3 regions of the Lentibacillus sp. Marseille-P4043 genome follow, and region 1 is predicted to be linked to each of the others. Evidence: riboswitches for the same ligand, from Rfam matches in the RefSeq annotation. Region 1 holds a riboswitch; each other region holds the start of a gene.
The links. A riboswitch is a leader RNA that binds a small molecule or an ion and turns the genes downstream of it on or off. The one in region 1 is predicted to bind S-adenosylmethionine.

Region 1 (4,901 bases):
CATATTTTTCTGTTTCCAACCCTTCAAATTTGTATCCGTGATCAGGTACATAACCTTCAATTCCATTTAAATGTTCTAAAAAGTCCAAGTGGAACCATGTACGTCTAAACTCACCATCGGTTACTGCTTCTAGGCCAATTTCGATTTGCTTGTCAACAATTCGTTTGATTTCTTGCGTTTCGACCTCGCGTAATTGTTCTGCTGTTATGTTCCCTTCCTTGAATTCCTTTCTGGCTTTGTGTAAGTTCTCTGGACGTAATAGGCTTCCGACTTGATCTGCTCTGAACGGAGCTTTTGTTAATGTAATAGACATATAAATTCCTCTTTTCATTTAATTTTGGTATTGTCGCAATTTGGTTATCTAACACAATAGCTATGGAAGTATTGCAAATGATCGTATTGGAAATCCGGATGCTTTTTTTGCCTTTGGTACAATATTAAAAATGACAGCTCCTTTTGCAGGCAGTTTATCTAAATTCGTTAATAGTTCAACTTGGAATGTGTCTTGATCTAGAACATAATATTCTGCTATAAGAGCACCATTTTTTTGGAAGTCAATAGCTGCATCCGTATCAAATGTTTCATGACCAATCGCTTTTATTTTTCGTTCTTCATATAGGAATTTCAAAGCTTCCAGGGACCATCCGGGCGCATGGTTATTACCGTCAACATCTTTATTGTCAAATGCCTCTTGATCAGGCCAGCGCTTGCTCCAATCTGTACGCAAGGCGATAAAAGTATGGGGATCTATTTTTCCATGCTCTTCTTCAAATGTTAAAATATCATTAACTGTTAATGTAAAATCATTGTTTTCAGCAGCTTCCCTGGATTTATCAATGACAACGAGTGGTAAAACAAATTCCTTTAAATCTAATTCATCTAAGTACCTTGTATTGCGGACAAAGTGAATCGGTGCATCCAGGTGTGTACCATACTGTCCAGGAAATGTGAAGCTTTGTGCGAAAAAACCATCATCATGATCAAATAGTGTTTCGAATTTTGCTGCTTCAAATGCTGAAAAGTGTGGTGAATTTGGACCAAAAGCATGTGTCAAATCTACCCACTCTTTTTCTTTTACTAATTGTATTGCTTTTACTAATTCATTTGCCAAAAGATCACCTCATTTTTGTTGCTTTAGAAATTCAGCCATATTTTCCGATCAGGCTTTTAAACGATAGCTCAAATTATGCTGCTTTAATGTCTCGTCTTTTCCAAACAAGAAATGTTTCTCCATATTGGGTGAGTATGTTGAATTAATCGTTTCTACACCTACTGCTTCAGCCACTGCTCGCAACATTGCTGGTGATGCACCACAACACAAGCCAATATAATTTATACCAATATCTTTCGCCTCTTTAGCCCATTCCGCCAATTCATAACGGTTATGATATAGTGGATCTAATGCGGTTGGAAAAGTGGTCTCCAAAGGCAAATGACAGCTGCATCCTCCATCAGGCAAGTTAAAGAAAGTTGGGTTTTCTTCTGTTGTACGGTATGGGATCGGCAAGCCGCCAACATAACCACCTACATTTTTTCTTATTTCCGCAAGATATGGTTGCATCGTATTGGGACCACGGAAACAATTCATGCCAACGACCAGGGCACCTTTCTCAGAGAGAACTTTACATGACTCATCGACAGTGTAGCCATCTCTTAAAATATTTTCTCCCATTAGTCCTAGGGTGATGACTGCTGGAAGTTCTTGTTTAAGGATCTCCTCTAATGCGATGAGTGCTTCTTCATGGTAATAAAAAGTCTCCCCGTTAATGAAATCGACTCCTTCTTCCTTGCACCACTTAACCATTTCAGCAAATATATCTCTTACCTTTGCCTTCGATTCAGGGTCTTTTGGATCAAAGATATTCGTATTTGAAATATTTCCAGCTACTAGTGCTTCTTCTTTCGGATGCTCACTTGCAACCTCTTTAGCTATGCGGATAGCATTTCTATTTAAAGGCTCTAATAAATCCTCTTTACCAATAATGCGCATTTTTTCTCTGTGTGCATTATATGTAAAAGCCAACACAACATCTGAGCCGGCATTCATATAATCCTTGTATGCTTGTTTAAGTGCCTGAGGATTATCTAAAGCCACCTCAGGGACAAAGGATCCGGCTTGCAAATATCCTCTTCGTTCCAATTCAAATAAATATCCCTCACCAGCAATTACTGTTCCTTCTTTGAGTCGTTCTTCTAAACTACGCTTCATTCATGTTCCTCCTCTTTTTGGTTTGTGGTAGGCTTTTACTACGTGTTCAAAAATAAAAACCCTCTTCTTTAGAAAAGAAGAGGGTCTCACGCGATAGTGGTTGCTCTTCTTATCTTCAAGCTTTACGCTTCTGGAATTAGCACAGTACAATTGTCTGTTGCTGAGGTTTCAACGGGCCAGTCCCTCCACCTCTCTGGATAAGAAAAATTACTATTTAATTAAGTTATTGATAAATACTTTACCGCCTTTGTTTTGAAATGTCAACAAAATAATATAACTTTTTTGAAAAATAAAATACCGCAATGAAATTATTAACATGTGAAATAATAATTCCGTTGATATACGAGCGCGTTTTTTTGCACAGTGTTAGAAATGAATTATAATGGGAGATAAATACTTATTATTTGAGGCTCGATTTCATTTAAAATTAACTCGGGTAATGGGGTCATAAATAGAAAGGTGTTTTAGCTTGGAACAGGAACAGTACAAACCAGCAGGATTTTGGATAAGATTTTTGGCGAATATGGTGGATGGGGTATTTACACTCGTAATCGCACTAATTATTGCCATGTTAGTGAATGATCACGTCTTTTTCAATTATAGTTTAGAAAATACTTCTCGATCAGAAGATGCAGCAAACCTCATTTATTTTGTTATATTTGTCATTATTTTTACTGGAAGTAAGTTTCGCGGCTCGCCAGGGAAAATGGTGTGCAAAATTCAAGTGTTAAACAAAGATATGACGCAAATTAGCTTGTTGAAATCGCTAGGAAGAGGATTCGCGTATGTTATTTCCGCAATTCCTTTAATGATCGGTTATATGATGGCCGGATGGAACGAGGAAAAGAAGGCATTGCATGATATTATATGTGGTACGAGAGTTGTTTATCGAAAAAATTAGTGCATGAAAGAGGTTATTCAAAAGGCACCAAATGATAAGCGGCGAATTTCTTCCTTGGCGAAAGAGGATATATTGTTTGAACACGCACTTAGAAAGGGGGAGCAAAGTTATGCAATTCACTTCCATTGATTTTGAAACGGCAAATGCGAAACGTCATAGTCCATGTGCAATTGGTATCGTTGTGGCAAATGAACACGAAATTGTGGATGAATTTTACAGTTTAATTAATCCGCTCGTTGAATTTAGTTCATTTAACATTGCCGTTCATGGGATCACACCCAGCGATATTGCAGATGCACCAACATTTTCAGAAGTTTGGCCGACGTTACATAGCTACCTAGCTGGTAATCTAGTTATTGCGCATAATGCCAGTTTTGATATGAGTGTAATCAGGAATACACTTGATTACTTTCAGATAGCTTATCCAGAAATGGACTATCTTTGTACAGCGAATATTTCCAAAAAAGTTTGGCCAGATTTAATGAACCACAAACTAAACACAGTGGCTACACATCATGGAATAGCATTTGAACACCATCATGCATTGGAGGATGCACGTGTAGCAGCATATGTTTTTCAACATGCGATGAGACACTATGATGGAGGTGTTGATACGTTGCTTAACAATTGCAATATGAGAAAAGGTAGGATATTTGATCATGGGTATACAACACCAAAAATGAAAAAGGCCACCAGAAGGCAACGAATTTATTTATGAAAAAAAAGTACTAGACGTGTGACTTGTATCACATCTAAATGAAAAAATTCCCACTACACTTAAAGTAGGAGGGGATTTTTTATGCTATTCACGACGAAGTTAAAACAGAACGATCACATAACCCCATTAAAAGACAGTGATATTTCAATTAATGATGTTGAATCTACAAGGGAGCTATTAAAGTTATGTCAGCTTTCAGAAAAAGATTTAAATGCCTTGGCGAAAATTGATGACATAATGGAGGAACATGCATCAACCATTGCCGAGCGGCATTACAACATGATTATGATGATTCCGGAGATCAAGGAAATTTTTAATGATAATACAACTTTTAAAGCATACACAACGTTAATCACAAAGTATTTCCAACAGTTGACAAAGCCAAAACTTGATGCTGATTATATTGAATATCGTAAAAAAATTGGCCGAATACATAGCCGTATCCATTTGACAGATGAATGGTATATCGGGTCGTATGTTCGTGTGTATGAATATTTGTTTCCATTAATTGTTGCCAGATTTCATTCCAAACCAAATGAGCTTGCAGATGTTTTGGTTGCATTAAATAGAATTATAACGTTTGATTCGTTGATCGTTTTAAATGCATATCAAGAAGCGAATGATTTTTACATGGTGGAAAACATCAATAAAGTGATGGAAAGTGTGATCGGGGCGGATAAAGTTAGTGGTTTGCTTCATGATGTTGACGCAACTGTAACGGAAACGTCAAGTATCAGTGATGCCGCCAGCGAACTTAGTGATTCTGTCCAACAAGTTGCCGATAATGCGACAACCGTATCGGGTAATACTGTGAAAATGATCGAAGAGTCACAAAAGGGTCATGACATTATTCAACAGACACTAACTGGTTTTACAAAAATGGCGGATGATTTTACTCAAATGCAGAATAAGATCAGTCATTTGATAAATGATGTGAAAGAGATTACCAATATTGTAGAGTTGATTCAAAATATTGCCGATGAAACGAATTTGTTGGCACTTAACGCCTCGATTGAAGCAGCCCGCGCTGGTGATAGTGGACGTGGCTTTTCTGTTGTAGCCAATGAGGTTCG
Region 2 (4,901 bases), 1.5 Mb from region 1:
ATATCTTCTTCTAACGTTTTTTCTTGTTTTAAGTACCCAACTAATGCTTCAATAAGAAATTTTTGTGGATTCTTATTTGTAATCTCTTCATTCAATAGTTGAACAGAAGATAATAGTTTTTCTTTTTTATACTGCTGGCTGGGAGAATTACTTATTTTTTGTTCCAGCACCTTTAATCGTTTCCTCATTTCTTCCAACAAATCATCATGGCTTAATTCAAATAACTTTTCGTCAAGAGCAGGTTCCAATTGATCCAGAGATTGAACAATGGAATCGATACTTGAAGCAATGAGTGTAGCTAATTTATATACAACAACATTTTTATTTTCAATGATTACTGTGAAAATATACTCCTTTAGCATTCCTTCAAACATAATAACAAGGTCAGACATAAACGGTTTAATTTTTTCCCCGTATGCGTCTAGTAAACTGTTCTTATGCAATTCAATCATGGATGTTCTTAACGTCTTCATAATGTCAGCGATTCGTTCATTCTCAGTTGGTGGAAATTCGTTAAACATAACCGTGAAAAATGGACGGTTCTCCATCCAGTGGCTTAATTCTATTTGGATTTTTTGGGTGAAGGCTTCTTTTCCTGTCAAGTTATTTGATACATTTAATAAGTTTGCCTCCGTAATGATCCGTTCATGATTTTGCTTCAGGATTTCGATAAAGATACTTTCTTTGGAATCGAAGTATTTATAGAATGCACCTTTAGAAATACCAACAGCCTGAGCAACCTCTTGGACAGATGTTTGATGAAATCCCTTTTCTGAAAATAACCGGATGGCATGGGTCATTAATTCGTTTCTTTTACTCACAAAATACCTCCTTGTAACCACTCGGTCATAATTGGTAACCTTATAGTCACGTTGATCAATTTAAAGGATTTTATGTAAAATGTCAACATAAAAAATAATCGTTAGCAATTCCTTCGACCACTGCAATAGAATTTTGCTATAATAAATGTAAATAGTAAAAAGGTTAGGAGGGACGTATATGGCACTATCATTCTACTGGTATCCAAACTGTGGTACGTGTAAGAAAGCGAAGAAATGGCTAGACGATCACGAAAAAACGTATTCTAGCATACATATTGTGGACAATCCACCGACAAAGGAAGAACTGTTGGATTTTATTGAGAAAAGTGGATTACCAGCTAAAAAGTTTTTCAATACGAGCGGGAAAAAGTATCGTGAGTTAAACATCAAGGATAAAATTAAAGATGCGACAACTGAAGAAATGGCGACAATACTCGCATCTGATGGTATGTTAATAAAACGACCAATTGTTACGGATGGACAAAACGTAACGGTTGGATTTAAGGAAGAAACGTTTGCTGAAATTTGGCTGTAGAAAATAAGCTGAAATACTAGAAATAAAAGCTATTACCTTGTATAGTAATAGTGCAATTAATTAACGGAGGGATTTCAATGAGCTTACCAAAAGACTTATTATATTCAGAAGAACACGAATGGGTAAAAAAAGAAGATGACAAAGTACGTATCGGAATTACAGATTTTGCACAAGATGAACTTGGCGATATTGTGTTTGTTGAGCTACCAGAAGTAGGCGACGATATCGAAGCCGATGAGCCTTTCGGAAGCGTCGAATCTGTTAAAACTGTTTCGGAATTGTACGCTCCAATCAGTGGAAAAGTGGTTGAAGTGAATGAAGAGCTAGATGATAGTCCAGAATTTGTTAACGAATCTCCATACGAAAAAGCATGGATGATCGTTGTTGAGCCATCAAATCAATCAGAGCTTGACGAACTATTATCAGCTGAAAAATATGAAGAAGTTATTCAAGAAGACTAATCACAAAATCATACAATAATTTTAGGCTGGCTTGCATCTTTGAAAAAGGATGTAAAGTCAGCCTTATTCGCATCATAGTATTGTTATATAGGGCTGTTCAAAAGGTACAATAATAAGTATCCTTCGAAAAACATAAAAGAGATTGTCTATTAGATCGGTTGCAATTTGGATAAGTCATTAAATCTTTCGGATCCATAAGTCTATGCTGCTGCAACCTTACTTGTGATTTGTTACTTTTTGAACACATACTTACGAATCATATTGCTTGATTCCATAAGGAGTGCTATGTGATGATGACACACGAATCGGAAAAGGTTATTATTGTCGAAGGTCTTACGGACAAAAAGCAAATCAAAAAAGTAATCACGGACGATGTGGAGATCATTTGTACAAATGGTACACTCGGTGTGGAACGATTTGATGAACTTTTATACACGTACGATTTAGACAATAAAGATGTTTTTATCTTAGTTGATGAAGACAATTCAGGGATTAAATTACGCAAACAATTAGCGCGCGAGCTGCCACATGCTGAACATATTTATGTTAGCAGTGAATATCGTGAAGTTGCGACAACGCCTGAACAAATACTCGCAACTGTCCTAGTAAGTAAATCTATTGCGGTTAATCCGATATTTTTGATTTAGGGTGATTCCTTTGCAAGAAATAACAACGGAAGTGTTACAGCAAGATCATTATTTATTATTTATTCATACTCCTTTTTGTGGGACTTGTGCATTAGCGAGAACAATGCTGGATAAAATTGAATCTGTCCATCAGGAGTCTATTTTTTATCATATGAATGCGTCATTTTATCCTGATTTTATGCAGGACAATCAGATTGAAAGTGTACCATGTCTGCTGATCAAAACTGACAATGAAGTGCAAGAAAAAGTGTATGCTTTTCATTCGATTGCCAATATTTATAGCTATTTAATGAAGTATAAACCAGAGCTGTTCGTTGGGAATTGACGGTTCCGACTTAACGAAAGAAAATTTATATTGACACAAAGAAATAAGCGTGCTATTATCGAATTTATCAATTTAAATGAATTTAAAATCTCTTATCTTGAGCGGTGGAGGGACTGGCCCTGTGAAACCGCGGCAACCTTCAAACTTAAATGTTTGAAAGGTGCCAATTCCTGCAAAGTAATACTTTGACAGATGAGGGGACGCAAAGACATATAATACGTCTTTCTGTTCTCTTACAGAAAGACGTTTTTTTTATGAACAACTAGGAGGAATACTTGTGATTTCGATAGAGAATTTAAGCAAAGTTTTTACATCTAATAAAAAGCAAATCACGGCTGTTGACGATTTAACACTTGATATAAAAGAAGGAGGTATATTCGGTGTTATTGGCTACAGTGGTGCTGGAAAAAGTACCTTTGTTAGATTACTAAATCGTTTGGAGGATCCTACACATGGGCAGGTGACCATTGATGGGCAAGATATTACCAAACTAAATTCAAATCAACTGCGCTTAGCTCGGCAGGAAATTGGAATGATTTTTCAACATTTTAATTTACTATGGTCACGCACAGTTAAGGATAATATTGCATTTCCTTTGGAGATTGCCGGTGTACCAAAGACTGAGCGGGAGAGGCGGGTTAACGAGTTAATCCAGTTAGTTGGACTTTCTGAACGTGAAAATGCTTATCCATCGCAATTGAGTGGTGGACAGAAGCAACGTGTCGGAATTGCTAGAGCACTCGCCAACAATCCGAAAGTTCTGCTTTGTGATGAGGCAACATCCGCACTTGATCCGGAAACGACAAATGCTATTTTAGATTTATTAGTGGATATTAATAAAAAGCTTGGGTTAACGATTATTTTAATAACCCACGAAATGCACGTCATTCGTAAAATTTGCAAGCAAGTTGCTGTCATGGAAAACGGTAGAATTGTGGAACAAGGTGATGTGCTAGATGTATTTTTACGACCAAAGCAACAAGTGACGAAAAAATTTGTAGAGCAGGTAATGGGGACCCAAGACGAAAATGAAGGCGTCAATGAATTGGTAAATACCTATGAACACGGAAAAATAGTTCGACTTCATTTTATCGGTGAAACAACCAACCAAGCATTAATCAGCCAAGTAGCTAAAAAATTTGCGATTGATATTAATATTTTACAAGGGAAGATCACACAAACGCAGGCAGGAGCCTATGGAACCTTGTTTGTACAAATGGAAGGGAAAACAGAGGAAATGGATAAGGCGATTGATTTTATCACTCAAACCTCAGTAGAAGTGGAGGTTGTTCGTGATGCTAACTAATTTATTTCCAAATCTCGATGTGCAGGATTTTTGGACAGCAACATACGAAACGTTTTATATGACGTTACTTTCGTTAGTTGGAACATTTATATTAGGGATTCTACTTGGATTACTTTTGTACCTGACAGCGAAAGATGGTATTTGGCAGAACAAGTTTCTTCATTTTATAGTCGCAGCGATTGTGAATGTATTTCGCGCCATTCCTTTTATTATTTTAATTTTATTGTTATTCCCGTTTACTGATTTTCTTATAGGTACGATCCGTGGTCCAAACGCTGCATTACCAGCACTCATTATCGGTTCAGCGCCATTTTATGGACGACTTGTTGAAATTGCTCTAAAAGAAGTAGATAAAGGTGTTTTAGAAGCAGCTAAAGCAATGGGAGCTAAAACACGCACGGTTATTTTCCGGGTGTTGTTACCAGAATCGATGCCAGCGCTAATTTCAGGAATCACGGTTACCGCGATTGCCTTAATTGGTTACACAGCAATGGCTGGTGTTATCGGAGCTGGTGGCTTAGGTGATTACGCATACTTTTACGGGTTTCAACGACGTGACTTTGACGTTGTGTTCGTTTGTACCATATTAATCGTTATCATTGTATTTATTTTTCAATTCATTGGCGACTTTGTTTCCAATAAATTAGATAAAAGATAAAAAAAGGAGAGAATTTATCATGAAAAAGATTTTAGCTATTGTTTCAGTATTAACTGTTCTCATTTTAGCAGCATGTGGTGGAGATTCGGACGAAGGTGATTCAGGCAATAAGACAATAAAAGTTGGCGCTTCTAGTGTACCGCACGCA
Region 3 (4,901 bases), 370 kb from region 1:
TAAAATTGCCAGAAAGGTTACTGGTCGTGATACCGTTATTAGCTTCACAAACGCATTCCACGGTATGACAATTGGTTCCCTTTCTGTTACAGGAAATTCATTCAAACGCCATGGTGCTGGAATTCCGCTCAACCATTCTGTTTCAATGCCATTTGACGGATACATGGATGGTCAAGATACAATTGCATATTTGGAACGTTTTCTAGAAGATAGTGGAAGCGGTGTAGCATTACCAGCAGCAATTATTTTAGAAACCGTTCAAGGTGAAGGTGGAATAAATGCTGCAAGAATGGAATGGCTGAAAAAAATAGAAAATATTTGTAAACGTTGGGACATTTTATTAATTATTGATGATGTTCAAGCAGGATGTGGCAGAACAGGTACTTTCTTTAGTTTTGAGCCTGCTGGTATTAATCCAGATGTTGTCTGCCTTTCTAAATCGATCGGCGGTATTGGCCTACCAATGGCTATTACACTGATTAAACCAGAATATGATCAATGGGGGCCTGGTGAGCATAATGGAACATTCCGAGGCAATAACCTTGCATTTATTGCTGCATCAGAAGCATTGACCAATTGGGAAACAGATGAATTCAGTCAGTCAATTAAAGAGAAGGCGCTTATTTTAAAGGAAGGTATTCAATCGATTATCAAAAAATTCCCAGAACTAAATGGAGAGGCTCGTGGTAGAGGTCTAATGCAGGGAATTGCCATCGACAATACAAATGATGTTACTAGTAAAATTTGTTCGGAAGCATTTGAACGTGGATTAATAGTTGAAACTTCAGGACCAAATGATGAAGTTATTAAGTTCCTTCCGCCGCTTATCATTGATAAAGAAGGTTTGAAAATAGGACTTGGAATTTTGGAAGAAAGTATAAATCACGTTCTTGCATAATACATTGTAATAGATATTGCCTGAAAAATAGAGAGGAGAAATGTAGAAATGATCGTAAAATCACTTGAAGATATTAAAGGTACTGAGGACGAAACATCAGGAGAAAACTGGACGAGTCGCCGATTTTTATTAAAAAAAGACAATGTTGGTTTTAGTGTGAATGATACATTAATCAAAGCTGGTACAGAGAATTATTTTTGGTATAAAAACCATATTGAAGCAGTTTATTGTATTGAAGGCGAAGGAGAAATTGAAAAAGTAGAAACTGGTGAAGTGTGGCAACTTAAAGCAGGAACAATGTATACACTAGATGAGAATGATAAGCACCTACTTCGCGCAAGAACACAAATGCGCATGGTGTGTGTATTTAATCCGCCACTTGTTGGAACAGAAACACATAATGAAGAAGGTTACTATCCGTTGTTGACGGAATAAGAATAAGAAAAAAGAAGGAACCAGGTAATTCTGGTTCCTTTTATTTACATGCATATTTGGATTGAACCATATTTTTTAATTCCTACTTGACTTATTGGATTTGTTGGAATATACTTTAAATTAAAATTAAATAATCTTATCAAGAGAAGCTGAGGGATCTGGCCCTGTGAAGCTTCAGCAACCTCTGACACTTGTCGGGAAGGTGCTAATTCCAGCGGGAGTAATTCTTGGGAGATAAGAGCGGAAATTGAATGTTAAACGTAAAATAACCCTCTTTTCTCGAATAAAAGAAAAGGGGGTTTTCTAATGAAAAAATTCACAGTAGCTAAATAACGAACGTTAGAAAAATAGAAGGGATGATTGTATGAGTGAAATTGCTATTTTATCTGGGAGTCCATCAGCATATTCCCGATCGGAACAGGTCCTGAAATATTTGGGAACTTTACTTAAACAGGAAGATTTTTCGGTAACCCATATTTCGGTTAAAGATGTGCCACCTGAAACTTTATTTTCGGGAGACTTTGATACTCCGGCCATCCGGGAAATCGCGACATTAACTCAGGCGGCTAAAGGTGTCATAGTTGGTTCGCCTGTGTATAAAGGCGCTTATTCGGGAGTTTTAAAAGCACTGCTTGATATACTTCCGCAAGATGTGCTCAAACATAAACCTGTCCTCCCGCTCATGACTGGTGGGAGTATGTCTCATCTTCTAGCAATTGAATATGCATTAAAACCTGTGCTAGCAACATTAAAAGGATATAATCTAAAAGGTATCTATGTACTTGATAGTCAGATTGATAAACAAAAGAAAAATCCAATAGTTGATGAGGACATTTTACAACGCACTAAAAAGCAATTACATTACTTTGTGGAATTGGTGTATAAACAAAATGCACTAGCAGCTTCATTGTATTAAAGAAACATTTGAATTAAATGAAGGAGGGCCATCCAAATATGCCGAACAAACGAATCTATTTAAATGCGTTTGATATGAACTGTGCGGGTCATCAATCTCCTGGATTATGGACCCATTCAGAAGATGAATCACATCGATACAAGGATAGTGAGTATTGGATTGAACTTGCTAAACTACTGGAAAAAGGTCGGTTTGATGCTGTATTTATTGCGGATGTATTAGGTGCATATGATGTATATCAAGGCTCACGGGATGCGGCTGTTCGTCAGGGGGCACAGGTACCAGTCAATGATCCGTTATTGGTTGTTCCGTTAATGGCGGGCGTAACGAAGCATCTCGGATTTGGTGTAACGGCTTCTGTTACACATGAACATCCATATCCTTTTGCCCGCAAAATGACAACGTTGGATCATCTAACGAATGGGCGGATTGGATGGAACATTGTAACGTCTTACCTGAAAAGTGCAGCAGTAAATATGGGATTTGATGACCAAGTGAAACATGATGAGCGTTATGATATTGCAGCAGAATACTTGGGTGTTTGCTATAAGCTTTGGGAAGAAAGTTGGGAGGACGATGCTGTTAAGGTTGATAAAGAAAATGGCATCTATACCGATCCAGACAAAGTTCATGATATTAAACATGAAGGAAAATATTTTAAAGTGCCTGGTGCTCACTTAAGTGAACCATCACCGCAGCGGACGCCGGTCATATATCAAGCAGGTGCTTCTACAAAAGGTCGCGCATTTGCTGCTCAAAATGCAGAACTTACATTCATTGGTGCACCAAATATTGCTGCTGCTAAAGAAACAGTTCAGAAACTACGGGCAGATATCAAGAAAACGGGAAGATCTCCAGAAGAGGTGAAAATTCTTTCGATGTTTGTTCCAATTGTTGGCAGAACAGAAGAAGAAGCAGGATAATCTATTTGGTCATGGAGATCAGTTGCCAGCTCATCATCCGGGGAAACAAGCGAAAACTTTGCTTGTAGAGTAATTTTTAAGTTTTTGGGGATCTGTAACTTGTTAGAAATAAGTTGCTAATCCCCTATTTTTATTTTGTATGGATTCTTTCTTACAGTTAGATGTTACTTTGATATAATAATGATAGGCAATTGAAAATGTTCGAGGTGACACAATGAATAAGACAATCGGAATAGTAGCACATGTTGATGCCGGGAAGACAACCTTTTCCGAGCAACTGCTTTACCATACAAAAAGTATCCGGCAAAAAGGCCGTGTTGACCATCGAGATGCTTATCTTGATCGTCATGATATTGAAAAGGCACGTGGAATTACGGTTTTTGCAGATCAAGGACTAATTACATATAAAGATTCCAATTATTTTTTGATTGACACTCCTGGGCATGTCGATTTTTCCCCGGAAATGGAACGAGCCATCCAGGTGATGGATTATGCCATTGTCATGGTTAGTGCGGTTGAAGGTGTAGAAGGGCATACAGAAACGGTTTGGCAATTGCTGCAAAAACATCATATTCCCACATTTTTCTTCATCAATAAAACGGATCGTGAAGGTGCTAATGCAACAGGTGTCTTGGACGAAATTCGTACCAATCTAACAGAAGATGTATGTGATCTTACAACAACTTTTCATAATGGGGAAATGAAGGAAGAGTTAATTGAATTTATTGCAGAGCGTGATGAACAGCTTCTTGAATATTATATGGAGTCAGGTTATGACAAAAATTTATGGTTACAAACATTACAACAACATATAAAGGAAAATAAAATTTTTGCTTGTTCTAGTGGTTCAGCATTACAGGATATTGGTGTTATTGATTTTTTTGATAGCCTGGATCAACTTACCAAAACATTTTATTCGGATGATGGTGATTTTGCTGGTCAAGTTTATAAAATTCGCTATGACGATGGGATTAGGGTAACTTTTCTAAAAGCAGTTAATGGTTCAGTACGTGTTCGAGATGAGATTAGCTATGGTGATGAAGAAAATAGGGTGACGGAGAAAGTAACACAATTAAGAATTTATCATGGCGGAAGTTTTAAGACAGTTGATCGAGTTGCAGCAGGCGAAATTTTTGGTGTTGTCGGGTTATCGAAGGCGTCTGTTGGAGATGGGGTAGGTACGCTTAAAGAAAAGGTTCGTTATGAAATGGTACCAACCTTAAAGTCTAAAGTTGTCTTTGATTCATCTGTCCATGTAAAAGAAGTATTGCAGTGCTTCGATATCCTGGATGCAGAAGACCCATCTTTACACGTTTTATGGGATGAAAATTTTCAAGAAATCTATATCCATGTTATGGGAGTCATCCAGCTGGAGGTATTGGAACAGCTTGTCAAAAATAGATTCGGTTTTAATATTTCTTTTGCCGAACCTAAAATTCTCTATAAAGAAACAGTTGAAAGGCAAGTAATTGGTTATGGGCATTTTGAACCATTAAAGCATTATGCTGAAGTACATCTCAACATAGAGCCGACTGAAAGAAACAGTGGCATTATCTTTGAGTCGGATTGTCATCCAAATGATTTGTCGGTTGGAAATCAAAATTTAATTCGGCGTCATTTGTTCGAGCGATATCATCATGGTCTATTAACGGGTTCAGCGCTCACAGATGTAAAAATCACCTTATTAACTGGAAAGGCGCATAATAAGCACACCTCTGGCGGAGATTTC

Region 2: it holds a riboswitch for S-adenosylmethionine, as region 1 does, so the genes downstream of both, C8270_RS10485 (methionine ABC transporter ATP-binding protein) here and C8270_RS18240 (homocysteine S-methyltransferase family protein) in region 1, are expected to answer to the same signal.
Region 3: it holds a riboswitch for S-adenosylmethionine, as region 1 does, so the genes downstream of both, ssuE (NADPH-dependent FMN reductase) here and C8270_RS18240 (homocysteine S-methyltransferase family protein) in region 1, are expected to answer to the same signal.

What each region holds. Positions count from the first base shown of each region.
Region 1 covers NZ_LT984884.1:3,668,772-3,673,672, reverse strand. Annotated here, with positions in the region: gene C8270_RS18250 (5-methyltetrahydropteroyltriglutamate--homocysteine S-methyltransferase) at 1-313, opposite strand, end outside; gene C8270_RS18245 (cyclase family protein) at 374-1,111, opposite strand; gene C8270_RS18240 (homocysteine S-methyltransferase family protein) at 1,160-2,209, opposite strand; SAM riboswitch class I at 2,316-2,413, opposite strand; gene C8270_RS18235 (RDD family protein) at 2,679-3,110, shown strand; gene C8270_RS18230 (3'-5' exonuclease) at 3,220-3,828, shown strand; gene C8270_RS18225 (methyl-accepting chemotaxis protein) at 3,910-4,901, shown strand, end outside.
Region 2 covers NZ_LT984884.1:2,152,566-2,157,466, forward strand. Annotated here, with positions in the region: gene C8270_RS10460 (TetR/AcrR family transcriptional regulator) at 1-821, opposite strand, end outside; gene C8270_RS10465 (arsenate reductase family protein) at 1,000-1,356, shown strand; gene gcvH (glycine cleavage system protein GcvH) at 1,434-1,817, shown strand; gene C8270_RS10475 (toprim domain-containing protein) at 2,111-2,464, shown strand; gene C8270_RS10480 (thioredoxin family protein) at 2,475-2,789, shown strand; SAM riboswitch class I at 2,879-2,988, shown strand; gene C8270_RS10485 (methionine ABC transporter ATP-binding protein) at 3,067-4,095, shown strand; gene C8270_RS10490 (methionine ABC transporter permease) at 4,085-4,753, shown strand; gene C8270_RS10495 (MetQ/NlpA family ABC transporter substrate-binding protein) at 4,773-4,901, shown strand, end outside.
Region 3 covers NZ_LT984884.1:3,298,527-3,303,427, reverse strand. Annotated here, with positions in the region: gene ectB (diaminobutyrate--2-oxoglutarate transaminase) at 1-898, shown strand, start outside; gene C8270_RS16375 (ectoine synthase) at 947-1,333, shown strand; SAM riboswitch class I at 1,467-1,574, shown strand; gene ssuE (NADPH-dependent FMN reductase) at 1,698-2,249, shown strand; partial or broken gene C8270_RS16365 (NtaA/DmoA family FMN-dependent monooxygenase) at 2,288-3,166, shown strand; gene C8270_RS16360 (elongation factor G) at 3,387-4,901, shown strand, end outside.